DNA from 2 places in the Clostridium sardiniense genome. Region 1 is predicted to be linked to the other one. Evidence: a T-box and tRNA genes for the amino acid it is inferred to sense, from the RefSeq annotation. Region 1 holds a T-box; the other holds one or more tRNA genes.
The links. The T-box of region 1 lies ahead of gltX (glutamate--tRNA ligase). A T-box ahead of a tRNA ligase gene usually reads a tRNA of that ligase, here a tRNA-Glu.
Positions count from the first base shown of each region.

Region 2: it encodes a tRNA-Glu, which carries the amino acid that the T-box ahead of gltX (glutamate--tRNA ligase) is inferred to sense. The anticodon was not compared.

Region 1 covers NZ_JAIKTU010000003.1:11,160-18,602, forward strand. The annotation lists gene K5V21_RS03475 (CehA/McbA family metallohydrolase) at 1-2,612, opposite strand, end outside; gene K5V21_RS03480 (YibE/F family protein) at 2,812-3,954, opposite strand; gene gltX (glutamate--tRNA ligase) at 4,285-5,943, opposite strand; T-box leader at 5,996-6,228, opposite strand; gene K5V21_RS03490 (pseudouridine synthase) at 6,670-7,386, opposite strand.
Region 2 covers NZ_JAIKTU010000016.1:30,930-38,372, forward strand. The annotation lists gene K5V21_RS16565 (ATP-binding protein) at 1-520, shown strand, start outside; gene feoB (ferrous iron transport protein B) at 582-2,705, opposite strand; gene K5V21_RS16575 (FeoA family protein) at 2,716-2,940, opposite strand; tRNA gene K5V21_RS16580 (tRNA-Asp) at 3,132-3,208, opposite strand; tRNA gene K5V21_RS16585 (tRNA-Val) at 3,223-3,298, opposite strand; tRNA gene K5V21_RS16590 (tRNA-Glu) at 3,318-3,392, opposite strand; tRNA gene K5V21_RS16595 (tRNA-Thr) at 3,414-3,489, opposite strand; tRNA gene K5V21_RS16600 (tRNA-Asp) at 3,514-3,590, opposite strand; tRNA gene K5V21_RS16605 (tRNA-Val) at 3,606-3,681, opposite strand; tRNA gene K5V21_RS16610 (tRNA-Glu) at 3,701-3,775, opposite strand; gene K5V21_RS16615 (hypothetical protein) at 3,929-4,513, opposite strand; gene K5V21_RS16620 (BaiN/RdsA family NAD(P)/FAD-dependent oxidoreductase) at 4,610-5,857, shown strand; gene K5V21_RS16625 (acyl-[acyl-carrier-protein] thioesterase) at 5,919-6,674, opposite strand; gene K5V21_RS16630 (hypothetical protein) at 6,775-7,335, opposite strand.

The DNA.
Region 1 (7,443 bases):
TATATATTAGTTTCTATATTAAATTCTTCACCTTCAACTATAACTTCAGTATCACAATCTACTGTTGATATACCAACATTTTCTCTTTCTCCAACCCAAACTGGTGCTGTCACAGCAATATCTTTATCTTCTTGATCTACTCTTACATAGTAATATGAACTTTCATTGCTATCTAAAGAGAATGTTAATTGTTTTTTATTAGAGTTTACATTATCTATTGATTTTACTACTTTACCACCGTCTCCGATTATTGATATCTTTTTGATATTATCGTTATTATCAATATCTTCAACATTAATATTAAACTCTAAAGAATCAGTTTTTTCTAAAATTGATCCCATTGTGTTCCCATTAACTGTATAAGAAATTTTTAAGTTTTCGTCCTCAGTTGAATAAACCCTTCTTTCACGAATTGCATTATAAATAGATTCTCTTGAAAGATCTGATGCCTCAACAACTGTTCTTGCTGTATTTGCATTACCCCATTTAGCCTTATGATTATCTTGGTTATTAGTTGGTGCAACATGCCATCCCTTATCTAAAGCTCTTGTATAATAATCATATGATGGGAAATATCCTGAACTTCTAATAGCTCCTTCACCATTACCTACCTCTACTAATGTAACTAATTCATCTATAGCTGCATCATAATGTGAAAAGTCATTAAAATCACCAAATGTTTTACCTGGATGATTTAATTGTGATAGAGATTCTTGCTGTGTTTTTAATGTATTATAGTATGTTTTTAAATCCATATTTTTATTACTTCTAGTTTCAAAACCAGGTGTGTTAAATGTATTTATATGTCCATATCCACCAGTTGAACCTGACCAAGTCATTTCATACCCATAAATAGCTACAAATTCGCCATCCTTATTGTACTTATCTGCAGCATCTTTACCTTTATTCCATGCTGTACTTGCAGAGCCATCTGATAAACTAGCTTTTGTATCATTATCAAACCAGTTTGAGTGGTCTGTAACTGCCATAAAGTCTACATTTGCATTCTTTTCAGCATATTGATAAGCTTCATCAATACTACCTTGTCCATCTGATAAATTTGTGTGTGAGTGAAGTTGTCCAAAGTATAGATTTCTTTCTTCAGTACCAACTGTAAATTTCCATTCTTTTATTGTTAGATTTCCTAAAGTATCAGCTACTTCAACTTTTACAGTATGTCTTCCATCTGATAGATTTTCTTTCACTTCATAACTAACTGTATTTTCATTTTTAATTAAATCGCCTGTAATATCAGTACCATCTAGATACATCTTAACAGTATCCATATTAACACCTGTTTTATCGGTAAATGTTGCTGATATTTGAGGTTTCTTGTTTTCACCTATATTTGAAGAAGGTGCTGGCTTAATATTGTTAATAGCTGGCCCCTCCTTATCCTCTTCTGGTTTTGGCTCTTCTGATCCATTTTCTAATTTTTTAACTTGTGATGGATCATTTATTCTTAATTGATATCCACCATTACCACTTTTAGCATATTGTGATAGTACTGCTGTAACTTCAACCTTATCTTTAACTTTTAAATCATTTAGATTCATTGCTTTATAAAGATTAATAGTTTTTCTATCTTCATCTTTAAGTATTGTGTTACCTGTTAAATCTATAGAATCAATTATTAAATCTGTTATTTTAACAATTTGTGATTCAAAATTTTCGCCGCCATTATTATCTACAATTTCAGTAATCTTAACTAGCTTACCTTCTGGAAGTGCCTTTTTCCCTCTATTCTCTATAAGCTTATATCCATTTACCTGTATTAACCCATTAAAAATTGAAGGCTTTCCTGATATAACAACTTCATCTCCTACTTCTAATCCATCAGAACCTCTTAATGCTATTCCTGCTGTATTATCTTCAATAGAATAATTAAATGAACTACCTGAAGCTTCTTTAAAGGTAACTATACCTTTAACTATTACTTCTGTTTCACTATCAGTTGCTCTTGCATCAAGAATTGGTATTAATCCTTCAATTTCTTCCTCTTTTTCTTTATGTGTAAGCTTAACATCATCGAATGTTAAATTACCTACATCTTTAGTGTACTCAAATTTAATTTGTCTAGTTTCTAAAGGTACTTCTACTATAATCTCTGTAATTTTTAAATAGCTACTTAATTCTAAAGAATCAAATATTTTTTCAAAGATTACTATCCCTTCATCATTTAATGCTGATACTGTAAATTTTGATTGCTTTGTTTCTGTAATCCCTTGATTCTTTAAATAGAAACTTAATTTACCAGCACTATTTAATAGAAATTTTGGAGTAGTTATAGATTCAACTTTTCCAGAACCTCTTCCAAATCCTATTGATGGTAATGTATTATAGTTATCCGTGCTATCGTATCCATCTAATCCATTCTCTTTAACTTGTCCATCTCTAGTAAATATCCAGCCTTCATTCTCAGCCTTTATACCTTCTTTATTGCTTCTCTTTCCTGTAAAGCTTTCCTCAAAGACAATTATCTCTTCTTCTTTTGAATCCACCATTAATTCTGCAAAAGCCACTTGAGCCGGAGTTGCAATTACTCCAACTATCATTGTAAATGCAACAAATAATGCTGATAATTTTTTAGTACATTTAATTTTAAAACCCATACTTTTTTCCCCTTATTAATTATAAATTTATAATATTTCCCTCTTATATTATCATATGTACTGTAAAATTTTCTCAACTTTGTTGTTAAATTCATGTTAGAATATGTGTTCCATCAGTAAGATTTATAATATATAATTTTTATCATTTAAATAAAATTTAAATCAGCTAACTATTTCCTTAATCCTAAATATTAAATTTCTATTTTTTCCTTTTATATATGCATAAGTAACTTGCAATAATCGCTGTAATAGGTACTGCTAAAACTATTCCTATACTTCCTGAAATTCCTTGAATTATCTCTATGCCTAATATATCTAAATTAATTAGCTTGTTATATGGCATATCAGAAGAATAAATTAATATTAATACACTTAAAGAGCCTCCAGCAAAAGCCAAAATCAATGTATTTGTCATAGTTCCAATAATATCTTTACCTATATTCATAGCTCTCTTAAATAATTGATTAAACTTTATACTATTATCAACACTATAAATTTCAAATATAGATGATGAAATTGATATAGCAACATCCATAACAGCACCAAGAGATGCTACCAATATTCCAGTAAACATTAGTCCTTTAATCTTAAGGCCTGAATCCTCTGCAATATACATTAAACTCTCTGCATTTTCCATTGTTATTCCTGATAGACTTGTTAAGTTCCCAAATACATAAGCAGTTATCCCCGCAATAACTACACCGATAGTTGTACCTAAAATTGCAGCTAATGTTTTCTTATTTATCCCTGAAACAAGTAATAAAGTAACGCTTATACTTAGTATCGCCATTATTATTCCTGCCAAAATAGGATTTACCCCATTTAACATTAAAGGTAACATCAGATATACACAACATACTAAAGTAAATACTAATGCAACTAAAGATTTAATCCCCTTTATTCCACCAACAATAATTACTACTATTGCAAATAAAGCTACTAATAGATAAATCATATTACTTCTATCATGACTAAATAAATTTATAACAGTTTCCCCATCATTCTCATAGCATCCTACTATAACTTTACTACCTTTATTGACTTTAATATTATAAAGTCTACTTACTGGATTCTTAATTTCAAACTCATGCCCCTTTAAAGGAGAATCCTTTACTTGAACCCGTATAGTTTGAAATCCTACTTCTACTTCTTCCAAATATTTATCTTTTTGTAGATCTTCACTTACAATTTCAGTTACTACAGCCTTATAATATTTCATGTCCTTATTGTACTTATCAGGCAAAAACCCTCCAGTAAATATAGATTTTGAAATAATAATTAATGCAATACTACATATTATTACGCCTAATATAGGCATAAGATTTTTTCTTAATTTATACATTTTCCCCCCACAACTTTTAAAATTTAATTCATTTATAAATCTTATAATATCTTCTAGATTCAAAATTAAAACCACTATATATGCAGAAATCCCCCCCTCTAAATTCTGATATATTAAATATAAAAATGGTTTTAAATTTATAATAATATAAGATTTTCTTAGTTGTAATGTGCCATACCTCCCTTCAATATTATATATAAACTACTATTATTTTACAATATATTTCAATTTATAGTATATCTTCCAGTGTAATCAAAAAGGACTTTTTCATTATATGAAAAAGTCCTTTTATCTTTATGCTAGATTAAGCAATATATTTTAAATTGTGTATTATAAGCTAATGAATTTATTAAATCTTTCTCTTACCTTTTCTTCACCCATAATTTGCATTATTGTATAAAGATCTGGTGTGTTTGTTCTATGAGTAAGAGCTGCTCTTACTGCACCTGCAACATCTGAAACCATTCCTTTAAAGTTTTCTGGATTCTTTTTGTATTCTTTTCTGTTTGTTGCATATCCAAGCTCTACAGCTAAAGTTTTAAGTTCTTCAAACCAAGTTTCTTGATCAGTATTAAAGTTGTATGACTTAGCATAGCTTTCAATTATACTCTTAGCGTCTTCTAAGTTTAAAGTCTTTGGAAGCTCTACATCTTCTGCTTTTTCTAAATCAAATAGTTCATCAAAGAAGTAGAATATTTTTTCACGAACTTCATTCCATTTACCAAAATCTTTTCTTGGCTTTGGACCTTCTTTATCTATGTTAAATACTTCTTTCATCATAGCTTCATCTTTAGTTACAAGGTCAAACATTTCTTTATCAAAATCTTTTGCCCAAGTTGTATAATAATCATATACTACTTCAGGCTTCATTTTACATATAACATTCTTACTTACATCATGTAATTTAACTATATCAAATAAAGCACCTGATTTACTCATCTTATCTAAAGCTACAGTGAATTCATGATAATCTGCATCAGGATTTTCCGCTCTCCAATCTTCAAAGCTTGAGTTTATAATATTTAAAAGATATTCAATAACAGAAACTGCTGGGTATCCTTCTTCTCTATAGTAACTTACAGCACTTTCTGGATCTTTTCTCTTTGAAAGTTTTCTCTTTGATCCATTTTCTGATTTCATTATTGTTGGAACGTGAGCATAGTTTGGTCTCTTAAATCCTAAAACATCAAATAATTGAAGATGTATTGGAAGTGATGATAACCATTCTTCTCCTCTTATTACATCTGTAGTGTGCATTAATGCATCATCTATAGCATGTGCAAAATGATATGTTGGAAGTCCATCTGATTTAATTATAACTATATCTTGAACATTTTCTGGGAATGAAACATCTCCCTTTATTAAATCATGGCATTCTACTCTATTTTCTTCTTTTCCTGGTGATTTTAATCTTAAAATATATTCTTCACCATTTTCAATTTTCTTTATAGCTTCTTCTACTGGAAGATTTCTATAGACAGCATATTCTCCATAATATCCTGGAGTAATCTTTTCTGCCATTTGCTTTTCTCTTATTTCATTTAACTCTTCTGGAGTACAGAAGCATGGGTATGCTAATCCTTTTTTAACTAATTCTTTAGCGAATGTATGGTATATTTCTTTTCTTTGACTTTGTCTATATGGACCATATTCACCTTTTGAAGTTTCTTCTCCTGTCATACCTTCGTCAAAATTCATTCCAAAGTTATGCATAGTAGCTATTGTATCTTCTATAGCACCTTCAACTTCTCTTTTTTGGTCTGTATCTTCAATTCTTAAATAGAAAATACCTTCACTTTGATGTGCAAGTCTTTCATTTATAAGAGCTGCATAAACTCCTCCAATATGTTGGAACCCTGTTGGACTTGGTGCATATCTTACAACTCTAGCCCCTTCTTTTAAGTTTCTTTCAGGATATTTCTCTAAATAATACTCTGGAGTCTTTAATTCATTTTTAAATATTAAATTTGCTAATGTTTCTCTACTCATTATTTCATCACCTTTCTAAAATTCATATAAAAAAAGTCTTCTCCTCCTAAACACTTAGGACGAAAAGACTACAACTTTACGCGGTACCACCTAAATTAGCCAAAAAAGTATAAATTCTTTAAGGCTCACTTAATTCTCTATAAGGGGAGAAATCCCAGTTATCTACTCTTATTTCGACACTATGCTCCAAAGCTTCTTTCTATGATTTTATTTACAAAGTTCTCACCAATACTTCGCTCTCTTTAAAATAAAGATTCATATACTCTTCTTCTTCACTGCATTACTTTTTTTATTTATCTAACGTATTTAATTATACATTTATTAAATATCATTGTAAATATCTCTTTTAAATCATGCAAAATTATAAAATTTGATAGATTTTAATCTTCCATGACTTATTACATATGAATTAAATATTTCATTTTTTATAATTTCTGATTTTTTTAATTCAAATTCTTCACTTAATTATTTCATATGTTTAGTATAACTCATCACCCGTGTAAATATTTACAAAAATATATTTTTAGACACGAAAAAACGCAACCCTTGGGGCCAGGTTGCGCTTTAGCAATAAGCAATAAATAAAAAGGGGGCTATTTATTCCTTTTATTTATCCTTGCAATAGTATTATATGTTAATGGATTATAAAATGCAAGTAATTTTAAAAACTTTATTCATTTTATGGAAATTAATGAATAATTCTCTTGCAAGTTTTCCCATCATTCGTTAAAAGCTTTTTAGATGCATTATTTCTTCTTCTGTTAATTCCCTATATTCGCCTTCCTCTAGATCTTCATCTAAAGGTAATCCTCCAAATTCAATTCTTTGAAGATATACTACATTTTTTCCTACAGCTTCAAACATTCTTTTAACTTGGTGGAATTTACCTTCTTGTATTGTTACATTAATTTCTGATCCCTCATCTGTTGCTTCTATAATTTCAAGAATTGCTTCTTTGCAAACATATCCATCATCTAAAGTAATACCTTTTTTAAATGCTTCAACATCTTCTTCAGTAACTTTTTTATCTATTTTAGAATAATAAACTTTATCTACTTTCCATTTAGGAGCTATTAATCTATGATTTAATTCTCCATCATTAGTTAATAATAATAGTCCTACAGTATCTTTATCAAGCCTTCCAACTGGGAATGGTTCAAAGGCTTGATGATCTACTTCTAAAAGGTCAACAACTGTTTCTTCTCTTGAATCAGATGTAGCTGATATTACTCCATCTGGCTTATTCATCATAAGATATATAAACTCTCTATAAAATATTTGTTCTCCATTTATCTTTATAACTGATTTATCAGGATCTACAAGCTTGCCGCTATCTTTTTCTACTACTCCATCAACTTCTATAAACCCTTTTCTTGCTAATACCTTAATTTCTTTTCTACTTCCGTATCCTAAATTTGAAATTATCTTATCTAATCTTTGCAATTTATTGAACACCTCTTATCTTTATTTTGTTATTTATCTAAATACTTTTATCTAACT
Region 2 (7,443 bases), on a different contig from region 1:
AAATGGAGAAAAGTATTCTCCTAGAACTAATATGAAGAATAATCTTGATTTCGTTATGAAAGACTTTATTCCAAACTTTAAACATGGATCAGATAATTTATTATTCTATGGAACACCTGGAAGCGGTAAAACATTTCTTTCATACTGTATAGCTAAAGAATTATTAGATAGAGGTTTCCTTGTAGTATATAAAACTTCTAATGAACTAATAAGATGTCTAATGGATATAAAGTTTAATAATAACTACTATCTTGAAAAACTATTACTTGATTGTGATCTTCTTATAATTGATGATCTAGGCTCGGAGCAATTAAATGATTTTGTTGCTACTGAACTTTTTAATCTTATAAATAGAAAACTTCTTAAAAAGAAAAGAATGATAATATCAACAAACCTAACTTTATCAGGAATTGCTAAACATTATAGTGAGAGAATTTCTTCAAGACTTCTTGGTAATTTTAGATTATATAAATTTTATTCTGACGATATAAGAATAAAATTAAATCTAGCAAAAAGATAATATTTTATAATATATAAAGGAGTATTAGTAATAATACTCCTTTATTATTCTGATTTATATATTAAGCAAATAGTCTCCATACTTGTGTTGTAATGAAGCAAACAATTATACCAGCAATTGTTGGTATTAAAAAACCTAGGGCAGTCCATTTAATACTCTTGGTTTCTTTCTTAATAGTCCATAGTGTTGTTCCACATGGATAATGCATTAAGCATAGTATCATAGTATTAATGGCAGTTAACATTGTCCATCCATTAGCAACCAATAATTCTTTAAGCTCCACTAAACTATCTAATTCTAACATTGTTGTAGCTCTTAAGTAACTCATTATTATTATAGGCATTACTATTTCATTTGCTGGTAGGCCTAATATAAATGCCATTAATATATAACCATCTACCCCTATCGCATTAGCAAAAGGACTTAGAAAATCAGCACATATAGATAGCAACGTAGCATCTCCAATCATTATATTAGAGAATATCCATATTATTATTCCAGCTGGAGCTGCAACAGCTATAGCCCTACCTAATACATAAAGAGTTCTATCTAATATTGACCTTACAATAACTTTACCTATTTGAGGCTTTCTGTATGGAGGTAGTTCTAATATAAAATTTGAAGGTAATCCTTTTAATATAGTCTTTGATAATATCCTAGATACAATTAACGTCATTAAGACACCTAAAATGATAACTACGGTCACTGTAATAGCTGATATAAAGCTTCCCTTAATACCTACTGCTATTCCTCCCACAAATATCGATGCTATAGAAATAAGCATAGGAAATCTACCATTACAAGGCATAAATGCATTAGTTAATATAGCTATAATCCGTTCCCTCGGAGAATTAATTATTCTACATCCTATTATTCCTGCTGCATTACATCCAAGCCCCATACACATTGTAAGGGCTTGTTTACCACAAGCACAACATCTCTTAAAACATTTATCTAGATTAAATGCTATTCTTGGCAAATAACCTAAGTCCTCAAGTAGAGTAAACATAGGAAAGAAAATCGCCATAGGAGGTAACATTACTGAAATTACCCAAGCTAAAGTAACATAAACACCATCAATTAATACCCCTCCTACCCAAGATGCTAAGTTTAGTCCTGCAAAGAATTCTCTAAGATAATTCTCTCCATATCCAAACATATTAGCTAGAAGCTCTGACGGATAATTTGCTAAAGTTATAGTTATCCATAATACAGTTAATAAAGTCACTATCATAATAGGTATTCCTGTTGATTTAGATACTAGTATCTTATCTATCTTCCTTTGTGTCTTATTATATTCTCCTTCAGCCTTAACGACTTTATTTCCTACTCTTTCAGCTTCATTTATTATAGATTTTATTATTATATCTTCTATTGATTTATCTTTATGACTCTTATTAAGATTATCTCTTATTTTGTATATCATCTGTATATACTTTTCTTCAATATTATATTTATAGTATAAGGTCTTTAAAATGCTATCATTTCCCTCTAATATTCTAATCGATATCCATCTACTTTTTCTTTTATCCACTTTAACAGCTTGATTTATTATAACTTCTATTTCTTCTATTGCTTTTTCTATATCAAAACTATAATTTATTGCATTTTTTTTCTTGTTTGTTAGTTTAACTTCCTTAAATATAGCCTCTTTTAATTCTTCTATCCCAATTCCATTTCTAGCAGATGCTGAGACAATAGTTGAATTTAATTCCTTTGACAGTGATTCTAAATTTATTTCTATGTTTCTTTTCTCCGCTTCATCAATTAAGTTTACACATAATATTGCTTTATCTGTTATTTCAGATATTTGTATAAATAAGTTTAGATTTCTTTCTAATGATGTTGCATCAGCTATAACAACTACTATATCTGGCTCGCTAAAACAAATATAATCTCTTGCTATTTCTTCCTCTTCAGAATTCGATAATAATGAATATGTTCCTGGTAAGTCTACTACTTTTATTATTGAACCTTTAAATTCATAATATCCCTCTGCATTAACTACTGTTTTACCTGGCCAATTTCCGGTATGTTGATTTAATCCAGTAAGTGCATTAAATACAGTACTCTTGCCTACATTTGGATTACCAGCTAATGCAACAACATAATCTTCTTTAATGTTTCCCTTTCTTTTATCTGGTGATAATAATCTAAGTCCCGTAGAGTTTTTAGTTAATCCCATATCCTTTCTCCTAACATTTTATTACTTCTATCTTTTCACCATCCTCTTCCCTTATCGCAATTACAGTACCCCTTATCAAATATGCTTTTGGGTCTCCAAAAGGTCCCCCATACAAAACCTTTATATCTGTTCCCTCTATTATCCCTAAGTCAAAAAATCTTCTTCTTAAATCTCCCTCTGCTTTTACATCAATAACCTTAACAGTTGATAATATCTCTGCTTCCTTTAAATTCATCTTTTATTCCTCCTCATAATAGCACTTTCCTAGATTTGCTTATATTAACTTTATCCAGCTAAACTTCAAAATTCACTTTTCTAATCGCACCTTTGCTCATAATAAATTATGATAAAAAATGACCTATTGTGATTAATATAACTTATAATTTATTGCATAAAAAAAAGAAGTAAGTATAAACTTACTTCTTTTGGCGACTCAGAAGGGGCTCGAACCCTCGACTTCCAGCGTGACAGGCTGGCACTCTAACCAACTGAGCTACTGAGCCATATTGAATTTATGTGGTGGGCACAACAGGGTTCGAACCTGTGACCCCCTGCTTGTAAGGCAGGTGCTCTCCCAGCTGAGCTATGCGCCCACATAAAAAATATTAAAAATGGTGACTCCTAGGGGAATCGAACCCCTGTTACCACCGTGAAAGGGTGGTGTCTTAACCGCTTGACCAAGGAGCCATATTAAGTTAAAAAATTTATTGGAGCTAGCGATCGGACTTGAACCGATAACCTGCTGATTACAAGTCAGCTGCTCTGCCAATTGAGCCACGCCAGCTTATTCAGCTTTTTAAAATTTAAATGGCGACTCAGAAGGGGCTCGAACCCTCGACTTCCAGCGTGACAGGCTGGCACTCTAACCAACTGAGCTACTGAGCCGTATTAAAATTTATGTGGTGGGCACAACAGGGTTCGAACCTGTGACCCCCTGCTTGTAAGGCAGGTGCTCTCCCAGCTGAGCTATGCGCCCACATAAAAAATATTAAAAATGGTGACTCCTAGGGGAATCGAACCCCTGTTACCACCGTGAAAGGGTGGTGTCTTAACCGCTTGACCAAGGAGCCATGTTAAGAAACTTATCTATGCCTCGCGCTTTCGTTTATTGGCGCTAATCACATAGACTATATTACATAAAATCAATTTAAGTGTCAACACTTTTTTAAAATAATTTTTTATTTTTTTTCTTTTTTATTCCTAATATATTAATTTTCTTGATTTTATTCTGTAATAAAACGTCCTTTACCCTTTGATTTATCAAGGTTCTTAATAGCTTCATCATATTTTGATAAAAGCTTTTCTTTTTTTTCAATATCTTTTTTTATTTTATAAATTTCTTTAGTACATATATTGATGAATTCTTCTCTATATAATACTTCTGTCTCTAAATTATAATTTTTCCTATTAAATTTTCTTCCTGAGGCTAATATTTTTAATGGATATGTTTTGTTTACTACTAATAAAAGATTTTTTTCCCAAATATTATTCTTATTTACAGAATAATTATCTATTAATAAATTTATATCTTCTATTTCTTCATTGCAATTAATCCTTATCTCCTCTAGAAGTGCTTTATATAAAAATACTGATATTCCTCTCTTAAGTTTTATTTTTAATAACTCCTTATTTTGCATTAAGAACTTATCTAAATTGTTTTCTGGAATTATTTCTACATCTATATTATAAAATTCTTTTAGGTTCTCAACGTTTGGATATATAACCAAAACCTTATCATAATTAATTCTTCTTACTTTAAATTCTTTATTATAATCTTCTAATTCTTTATTTTTTATAATAACTCTCATTTTGTCCACCTCAATATTTAATATTCCTTCCTTTAACGAAAATTATTACTGTGGTAGAATCTATTTAAAATATATATTAAGGAGAAAATTTTAAATATGATATATCATGATTTAATAATAGTTGGCGGCGGTGCTTCAGGACTTATGGCAGCAATTTTAGCTAAAGATCTTGGATTAGATGTTGCTATAGTAGAAGGAACAGATAGAGTTGGTAAGAAAATTCTCACTACTGGTAATGGTCGATGTAATATTTCAAATTGTTCTATATCTTATCCTTTTAAAAATTATCATAGTTCAAATAAAGATTTTTTTATAAATGCATTAAATAGTTTTTCAATAGAAGATACAAGAAATTTCTTTTTATCTATAGGATTACCTATAGTGGAACTTGAAAATAATAAACTTTATCCACAGTCACTCCAAGCCTCATCAGTTGTGGATATTTTTAGATTTGCTATAGAGGATAGAAATATCCCTTTATACACAGATTGCAAAGTAAAAACTATCCACAAGAAAAATAAATTTAAATTATCCACAAGTAATGATGAGTTTAAAGAGTTTAGTTGTGAAAAACTTTTACTTTGCTGTGGAGGAAAATCAGCTGTTAAAACTGGATCAGATGGATCTGGCCATAAACTTGCAGAAAACCTAGGCCATTCAATAACTAAATTAATGCCTGGAATAGTTCAGCTTAAGCTTGATTATCCAAAGCTTAAAGGCTTATCTGGAATTAAGTTTGATGGAAAAGTATCTCTTATTTCTAATAATAAAATTATTAGAGAAGATAGTGGGGAAATTTTATTCACAGATTACGGAATATCAGGTCCTCCAATTCTTCAACTTTCATCCACAGCTTCTAGATGTCTAAGTAATCATGATGATGTGTGGATAAAAATTGATATGATGGAGAACAAATCTTTAGAAGATGTTAGTAACTTTATTTATGGCCATCTATCAATGTTTTCACATAGAAGTATTTCAAATTCATTAATTGGAGTTCTTAATAAGAAGCTTGTTCCTATTCTTCTTAAAGATATAGGAATTGATAATATTCATGTTCCTTGTTATGATTTGGATTGGAAATATCAAAATGAGCTTATAAATAGACTTAAGGATTGGAAATTTAAATGTATTGGTACTAAAGAATTCCAAAATGCTCAAGTTACTGTTGGTGGGGTTAATACTAAAGAAGTAGATATGAATACCCTTGAGTCTAAAATAGTTAAGGGACTTTATTTTGCTGGCGAAATTTTAGATGTTGATGGTGACTGTGGAGGATTTAATCTTCAATGGGCTTGGAGTTCTGCATACTTTGTAGCAAATTCAATAGCAAAAAATAAATAATAGTTTTTGAATTAAAAATAAATCGGCTACCACTTTAGTGGTAGCCGATTTTTTTAAAATTTTAATTATTTTCTACCTTTCTCCAGTGAGCTTCTAATAATGTTAGTTCATCACCTTCTAGGTTTGTAATTCTATGTAATGTAACTAATCCATTCTCTTCTTCTCTAACTTCTGCTGATACATGAATTCTATTTCCATAAGTAGTCTCTCTCTCAAATACTATTTTTATTCTACTTATTTCATAACCTTTAATAACTTCTATAGGTACAGATTCTATGGCCCATTCAATATACTTAACATTATTTACATGCGTGTTAGAGTCTATATCACTATATCTTATTTGGAACTCCTTATAATGATCTTCTCTCTCCATCTTTTCTATTTTTTCCATATCTATAGCTACTTCCATATCGCCCTCTTCACCATAGATTTCATATTGCTCTTTAAGTATTCTTGCTGGTCTTCTTTTCTGTATATTTATGAAGAAAAATAATGCAGTAGCTTCAGCAAGTAACTCTCCATCTTCACTCTTTATTAGATATTTCCTAAATGCATAAAACTTTTTAAATCCTACTGGCATTGTAGTAACATAAATCTTGTCTCTATATTTTGGATATCTATGAATTTTTATATCATACTTATAAAATACCCATGCACATCCATGAGATAATTGAAACTCTATAGTATCTCCTACTGCTTCTGCATGAAGATTTCCAACGTCACAGAAAAGATCAACTATTGTTGATAACTTACACTTTAATTTGTAATTTACATCTCTATACATTACTTCATACTGTTTTGTATAATCCTTAATCATTTGCTCACCTCAAAATTTACTATAATATAATCCTATCTTAATTTATATAAATTTACTATCCTCTTGCCATATGGCTAGACCAATTTTTACAAAATATTAATCATATGAATAAAGTTAGTAGTAATATTAATAGTATGGCTTTTTTACTATATAAGATATTTTTATTTTTAAATATATAATATGTCACAACTTGAAATACCAATATTGCTAATATAAATACAATCCTACTTATACTAGGCACAGAATATATTATTCCACTTCCTACAAGCTCAAACATACCTCTTATTAAAGATACCACTATAGCTATCCTAATGCAGCCTAAGTACCCACAATGGCTTCTTGCATCATCTTCTACAAATATAAATATAAATGTTGATACAATAGCTAATGATAGTGATTCAAATATTATTGCCCAAATAATAGCTTCGACCTCATTTCCATAGAAGTTTCCATGGATAGCAACTATTGAATTTGCTGATATTAAAATTCCTAATGCTATTATTCCAAGTAAAACTGTTTGAATCAAACTCATATTATCTATAAATTTAAAATCATTTTTTCTTAAATCTATATAATTACTTATTCTTTTATTTTTTCTACACTGATTTAAAGAATCACTATTTATACATTTCTTTTTACTTCTATATTCCTTATATAACATATTATTTTCCTCACGTTAATTAAATTTGTACTATGAATATATTCTCGTACATCAATGATTATTCTTAAAACTATACATAATTTAATTAATGTTACTAAATAAATATAA